Regions from separate parts of the Mesorhizobium sp. M0040 genome, predicted to be linked through region 1. Evidence: predicted binding sites of a transcription regulator. Region 1 holds the regulator's gene; the other holds the start of a gene.
What was found. The regulator HrcA, encoded in region 1, represses chaperone genes, less so after heat shock. The targets are predictions, from matches to a motif close to GTTAGCACTCNCNNNNNGNGAGTGCTAAC.
Positions count from the first base shown of each region.

Region 2: a site for HrcA is predicted at 1,474-1,502, ahead of NKJ91_RS02490 (co-chaperone GroES). Genes of this name have one in related genera too.

Region 1 is NZ_JAMYVA010000044.1:40,586-43,989, forward strand. Features, by position in the region: gene NKJ91_RS26610 (PQQ-dependent sugar dehydrogenase) at 1-1,001, opposite strand, end outside; gene NKJ91_RS26615 (hypothetical protein) at 1,101-1,298, opposite strand; gene hrcA (heat-inducible transcriptional repressor HrcA) at 1,335-2,447, opposite strand; gene rph (ribonuclease PH) at 2,594-3,310, shown strand; gene NKJ91_RS26630 (VOC family protein) at 3,343-3,404, shown strand, end outside.
Region 2 is NZ_JAMYVA010000002.1:185,169-188,572, forward strand. Features, by position in the region: gene groL (chaperonin GroEL) at 1-985, opposite strand, end outside; gene NKJ91_RS02490 (co-chaperone GroES) at 1,085-1,423, opposite strand; gene NKJ91_RS02495 (hypothetical protein) at 1,668-1,940, shown strand; gene NKJ91_RS02500 (DUF1488 family protein) at 1,937-2,203, shown strand; gene NKJ91_RS02505 (hypothetical protein) at 2,234-2,425, opposite strand; gene NKJ91_RS02510 (hypothetical protein) at 2,490-2,735, opposite strand; gene NKJ91_RS02515 (DUF3168 domain-containing protein) at 2,958-3,368, shown strand.

The DNA.
Region 1 (3,404 bases):
AGGTCTGGCCGCTCGCCCTGATGGCGCGGATCCTCGTTATTGCCGATGTAGTACCAAGGCCAGCCATAGAATCCGCCGTCCTTGACCGCTGTTGCAAATTCGAACGGCACATTGTCGCCGAGCTCGTCGCGCTCATTGACGACGCACCACAATGCGCCGGTGGCGGGCTGCACGGTCATGCCCGTACAGTTGCGCAGGCCGGTGGCGACAGTTCGGGGATTTTTCCCATCCGGGTCAAAGGCGAGCACATCGGCACGGCCGTCCTCGGAGCCCCAGGCCGCCCCGAGCGGCTTTGATTTGGCCCAGGCGTCGAGGCCGCTATCCGGCTCCTTGCCTATATCCTCGGCGACGTTCGAGGCGGAGCCAACCGACAAATAAAGCGTTTTGCCGTCCTGCGAGAAGGCGATGTCGCGGGTCGTGTGACCACCCGACGGGATTTGGGCGACAATGGTTTCTGGTTTTCCGGATGTCTTCAAGTCGCCATCGCGATAGGGGAAGCGGACGATGCTGTCGCTGTTCGCGACATAGACCCATTGCGGTTTGTCTCCTGGCGGATAGAAGGCGATGCCGTAGGGATAATTGAGCCCCTTGGCGAAGATCGCTTTCTCGATGGGCCTGGCGCTGCCCTCGGCGAGACGATAGACGCGTATTTGGTCGGCATGGCTGTTGGCAACAAACAGGTCGCCATTCGGAGCGACGCGCACGACACGTGGATTGACGATGCCGGATGCGATCATTTCAGCCGAAAAGCCCGACGGCAATTCTGGCTTGGCGCTTTCGGGCCGTTCCGCCACGCCGGCGCCGTTCGAAGCGGATTGGCCGGGGTCGGCTGCCGGCATGTCTCGCGGCCCAATCAGGCGTCGGACGCCAGGCCTGTCGGCTTGCCAATCGCCAAACGCGGCTTCGCCTTTGAGCACATTCTGGTCCGCCTGCTGGGCGGCTGCCGGTGTCGCAACAAGGAGGGCAGCGGCAACGGCCGCAAAGCCGCCAGATCGGATCATCAACGTCCTCCGGGATTCGCCTCGAACAGGGCAAACGGCATCAGGTATTGATCGTTCCAAGCGGCCGTCCAGCACACGAGGATTTGAAGCCGAACCCGTTCAGTTGCCAGAGGCGTAAAAGTCGTCGTCGAGGCGCTTTTCCAGCGCGACCAGATCGGCCGGCAGCGGCAAACCCATCGCCCGCATCTCTTGCAGCTTCTCGCGCAATTGCTCTTGCACCTCGTGCTGATCCTCTGGCTGGTTGATCATTTCTTCGAGCAGCAGACTGATCTGGGCCTTGAACGATTCCAGCGCCATTCTTTTCTCCTCCTTGCGGCAGGCCCGCGGCGGCTCCTAGCTCAGCATGCGCGAAATCAGCTGCGCGGTATAGTCGACCATCGGTACTATGCGCGCATAATTCAGCCGCGTCGGCCCGATGACGCCGAGCGCACCGACGACGCGCGCGTCCTTGTCGCGATAGGGTGCCACCACCAGCGAGGAGCCAGACAGCGAAAACAGCTTGTTTTCCGAACCGATGAATATGCGCACGCCTGGGCCTGCCTCGGCGAGGTCGAGAAGCTGGATCAGCCCATCCTGCGTCTCCAGATCCTCAAACAGATGCCGCAGCAATTCTATGTCGGCCTGGGCAGTGACGTTTTCCAGGAGATTGGCGCGGCCGCGCACGATAAGCCGCCCAGGCACGCCGCTTTCAGCGCCTGCCCAGACCGCCAGGCCCTTCTCGACCAGATCCTGCGACAGCGTGTCGAGGGCTGCCCTGGTCTCTTCCTTGATGCGGGCGATCTCGACCCGCGCCTCGGCCAGGGTGCGACCGCGGATATGGGCGTTGAGGAAGTTGGAGGCTTCGTGCAATTGCGAGATGGTGATGCCGGCGGGCAGATCGATGACGCGATTTTCGACGTCGCCGTTCTGCGAGACCAGCACGGCCAGCGCCTTGGTCGGCTCGAGCTGGATGAATTCGATGTGCTTAAGCGCCACCTCATTCTTGGCGGCGAGCACGAGGCCGGCGCCGCGCGACATGCCGGACAGCATCTGGCTGGCCTCGGTCAGCATATGCTCCAGCGTCGCGCCCGAGCCGGAGGCGCGCACCTGGGCCTCGATGGTGCGGCGCTCCTCGTCGGAGAGGTCACCAAGTTCCATGAAAGCATCGACGAAGAAGCGCAGGCCTGCCTGAGTCGGCAGCCGGCCAGCCGAAATGTGCGGCGCATAGATCAGGCCGAGATGCTCAAGGTCGCTCATCACGTTGCGGATGGTGGCCGGCGACAGCGATGACGGCAGGATGCGCGACAGGCTGCGCGAACCGACCGGCTCGCCATCCCTCAAATAGGAATCGACGATGCGCCGGAAGATGTCGCGCGAACGCATGTCGAGCGATTGAAGCGCGGGCGATTGCAGCGCGTGCGACGGGAGCACGTGCGACTGCAAACCGGGATCGACTGCCTTTGTCATTTCGAGCCAAAAACCTCCGCCCCGAAGATATAGACTTCCGCGGTGTCGGCGCAACCGGTCCATTTTCCTTTGCGCCTCACGCCCCGTGCGGCTACAAGCCGGCCAAGATTCCCCGGCCAAGATTCCGAAGAAAGAAAGAAGCCTGAATGCGCCCTTCCAAACGCCAATTCGACGAAATGCGCCCCATCTCCTTCGAGCGCGGCGTCTCCAAGCATGCGGAAGGCTCGTGCCTGGTGAAGTTCGGCGACACGCATGTGCTGTGTACGGCCAGCCTGGAGGAAAAGGTGCCGGGCTGGATGCGCAACTCCGGCAAGGGCTGGGTGACGGCGGAATACGGCATGCTGCCGCGTTCGACCGGCGAGCGCATGCGCCGCGAGGCTTCGGCCGGCAAACAAGGCGGCCGCACGCTGGAAATCCAGCGGCTGATCGGCCGCTCCCTGCGCGCCGTGGTCGATCTGCAGGCGCTCGGCGAGCAGCAGATCACCGTCGACTGCGACGTGATCCAGGCCGACGGCGGCACGCGCACCGCTTCGATCACCGGCGGCTGGGTGGCGCTCTACGACTGCCTGCGCTGGATGGAAACCCGCCAGATGGCGAGCCTGGGCAAGGTGCTGAAGGATCACGTTGCGGCGATCTCCTGCGGCATCCATGATGGCCAGCCGGTCATCGACCTCGACTATATCGAGGATTCCTCGGCCGGCACCGACGCCAATTTCGTCATGACCGGCAAGGGCGGCATCGTCGAGATCCAAGGCACGGCCGAGGGCGAGCCGTTCTCGGAAGAGCAGTTCGCGGCGCTGATGGGGCTCGCCAAGAAAGGTATTCAGCGCCTGGTCAGCTTGCAGCAAATGGCGGTGGCTTAGCTGCGGTCAATATTGATGAGATTGGCGATCCTGTGACTCCTTCTGCAATCCTGGAATCAGCACTCTACGTGACGGACCTTGCTGCCGCGGAACG
Region 2 (3,404 bases), on a different contig from region 1:
TGTCCTTCTCGATCAGCACGCGCTTGGCGCGGCCGAGCATGTCTATGGTGATGTTCTCCAGCTTGATGCCGAGATCCTCGGAAATCATCTGTCCGGCGGTGAGCACGGCGATGTCTTCCAGCATCGCCTTGCGGCGGTCACCGAAGCCAGGCGCCTTGACGGCCGCTACCTTGAGGCCGCCGCGCAGCTTGTTGACGACCAGCGTTGCCAACGCTTCGCCCTCGACATCCTCGGAGATGATCAACAGCGGCCTGCCGCTTTGCACCACGGCTTCGAGGATCGGCAGCAGCGCCTGCAGATTTCCGAGCTTCTTTTCGTGGATGAGGACGTAAGGGTCTTCCAGCTCGGCGCGCATCTTCTCGGCATTGGTGACGAAATAGGGCGAGAGATAGCCGCGGTCGAACTGCATGCCTTCGACGACGTCTAGTTCGGTTTCGGCGGTCTTGGCCTCCTCGACGGTGATGACGCCGTCATTGCCGACCTTGTCCATCGCCTTGGCGATCATGGCGCCGACGCTGGTGTCGCCATTGGCGGCAATGGTGCCGACCTGCGCGATCTCGCCTGAGGACTTGACCTTCTTGGCGCGCGCCTGGATTTCCTGGACGACGGCGCTGACAGCAAGATCGATGCCGCGCTTGAGATCCATCGGGTTCATGCCCGCGGCAACGAATTTGGCACCTTCGCGCAGGATGGAAGCGGCAAGCACCGTGGCGGTGGTGGTGCCGTCGCCGGCGAGGTCGTTGGTTTTCGAGGCCACTTCGCGCACCATCTGTGCACCCATGTTTTCGAACTTGTCGGAAAGCTCGATTTCCTTTGCCACCGCCACCCCGTCCTTGGTGATGCGCGGCGCGCCGTAGGCCTTGTCGATGATGACGTTGCGGCCCTTGGGGCCGAGCGTCACCTTGACGGCGTTGTTGAGGATTTCGACGCCGCGCAGCATGCGGTCACGCGCGTCGGTGGAGAATTTGATTTCCTTGGCAGACATGATCTTTTCCAGTTCGGTTGTCGTGGCAAGACGCTTGCAGCGCCTGAATCAAAGCTCGGAGCGTCCTTTGCGCGCGCGGGAGGGCGCGCGGCCTTCCAATCAGGCGGCCTTCTTGGCAGCCACGGTCTTGTCGATGATGCCCATCTCGCTTTTTTCGATGATGCCCATGATGTCGGCCTCCTTCATGATCAGAAGGTCCTCGCCGTCTATCTTGACCTCGGTGCCGGACCATTTGCCGAACAGAATGAGGTCGCCGGCCTTGACGTCGAGCGGGATCAGCGCGCCGCTTTCGTCCCGCGCGCCCGACCCGACAGCGATCACTTCGCCTTCCTGCGGTTTTTCCTTGGCATTGTCGGGGATGATGATGCCGCCCTTGGATTTGGTGTCGCTTTCGGCGCGCCGAATGACGACGCGATCGTGGAGTGGCCGGAATTTCATGGGACTCTTTCTGGGGCCGGCTTAGGCGGCCGCCCCCTCTCTATAGGCGCCTTGGCACTCGATTGATAGGAGTGCCAAAAAAATATTCATAGGGCATATAAAATATTGAACGTATTATCTTGCCTGGTCATGCCCTGGTGTTCGGGTCTTGCGGAATATTAATGAAATTGAAGTTCTGTCTTTGAACACCTATTTTACGATGAAGTTCACATTCATGACTTTCGCTTCAAGGGAGATTTTACCGATGGCCGAAGGCAATCAGAACATCATGGAAAAAGCTCAGGCTCGCTTCATGGAAAATCAGAAGAAGACGGCGGAGCGGAACAAAGCAACTGCCGAATATCTCTCGGAGGCCAAGGCGAGGAGCATCAAAACGGCAAGGCTGAGGGAATTGCGACTGGCCAAGGAAGAGGCGGACCGCGCGGCGGAAGCTCTGAATCCGGTCGCACCAAAGAAGAAGCGGGCGTCGCGGACAGTCAAGAAGGCCGTATCTGCATCGACGGAGGCCAAATCATGAGCCTGACATTTCCCAACCCCAGCCGCAGTTACGACGAGGCAAGCAAACGCATTCGCTTCGTTGGCCATGACGGCATGTTCCAGATTTCCTTCTCTGTCGCAACCGATGCCATTTCCAAGATGCAGCCGGGAACGGCGGCTTCAGAAGCTACCTATCTGGCGGCCTTCGACACGGCTTCCAGCTCAATTCATGACGTCGCCAGGAATGCCTATGCCCGTACCCGCAGGAGCATCTACGTGCTGACTGCAGCCGATTTTCGCTAGATCCTTCGAGATCGCTCACAGGACGGTTGCTCAGGACTTGCGATCCGCCTTGGCTCGCCGCTTGACGTCGCGACTGTTCAGCCGGTCGACCATCGCGTCTGCATCGCGCGTATTCATGCCGACCATGAGCTGATGCTTGAGCTCGACCGGCTGGCCGGTGAAGACGTCGAAGACGGTCCCGCTGTGGGGATGCTCCATGCGCAGTGCGTAGCGGTTTGCCATCCTGGCGTCCTTTGGTTTCCGCCCGATCGATGAATGTCGCTCGATCAGGCCTGGGCGATCTCGGTCAGGCCTGGGCGATTAAGAATACTGCCGCTAGGACAAGCTCCGTCCACAAAACGACGGACAGTTTCAAGGCCAGGCTACCGTGCGCCGAGAGCATCTCCCGAGTGCGGCTGACCAAGCGCTTGATGGTCATCGACATAGTCGGCGCCGCAATCGCGACCGGCGGCGCCTTGACCCCAAGCTTTCCGCAGCAGCGATGGCTCGCGCAGAAACCGACCTCGAATGTTTGGAAACCAGACATCTTCATAGCACCGTTCTTTCAAACTCCATGCATGCCAAATGAATTCGCGGGCACCCTAAAGGGCGTCCGTGATGCGAAACGTCGCGGGTTGCAGGAGCAGGGCTTATTGCCGAGATCATGAAGGTTCATAATCCGCATGAGACGCGCTGATTCGCGCTTTGCCGGGATGCCTTCATGCAACGCAGCTACGCAGCCGGGAGGTCGAGGCGACGGGCGAAGGGAAAGACGATGACCGCGCCGGCCGTCGAATTGCAGAGGGCCATATTCGAGGCAGTGAACGGCGATCCCCACCTGTCGGCGGCACTGGGCGATGCAAGATTATTCGACCATGCGCCGGAAAATGTTGCGTTCCCCCACATGACCTTCGGCCGCACCAGCGTCTACGATTGGGCAACGGGGATGGAGAACGACGCAGAACAGTTGCTGACGTTGCATGTCTGGTCGAAATCAGAGGCCAGCAAGGAAACCAATGACATCATGGACCTTGTTAGCACCCGCCTGCGCGATACGGCTCTCTCGCTCGGCGAACATCGCCGCGCCTACCTCAAGCTCGAATTCGCCGAAGCCCGCTACGACGAGGACCTTTCGGCCCATCACGGGCTGCTGCGCTTCCGCGCCGTGATCAAGGACGAGGGCTGACCACCGGGCACTTTTTGCAAATCGGGCAATTTTGTT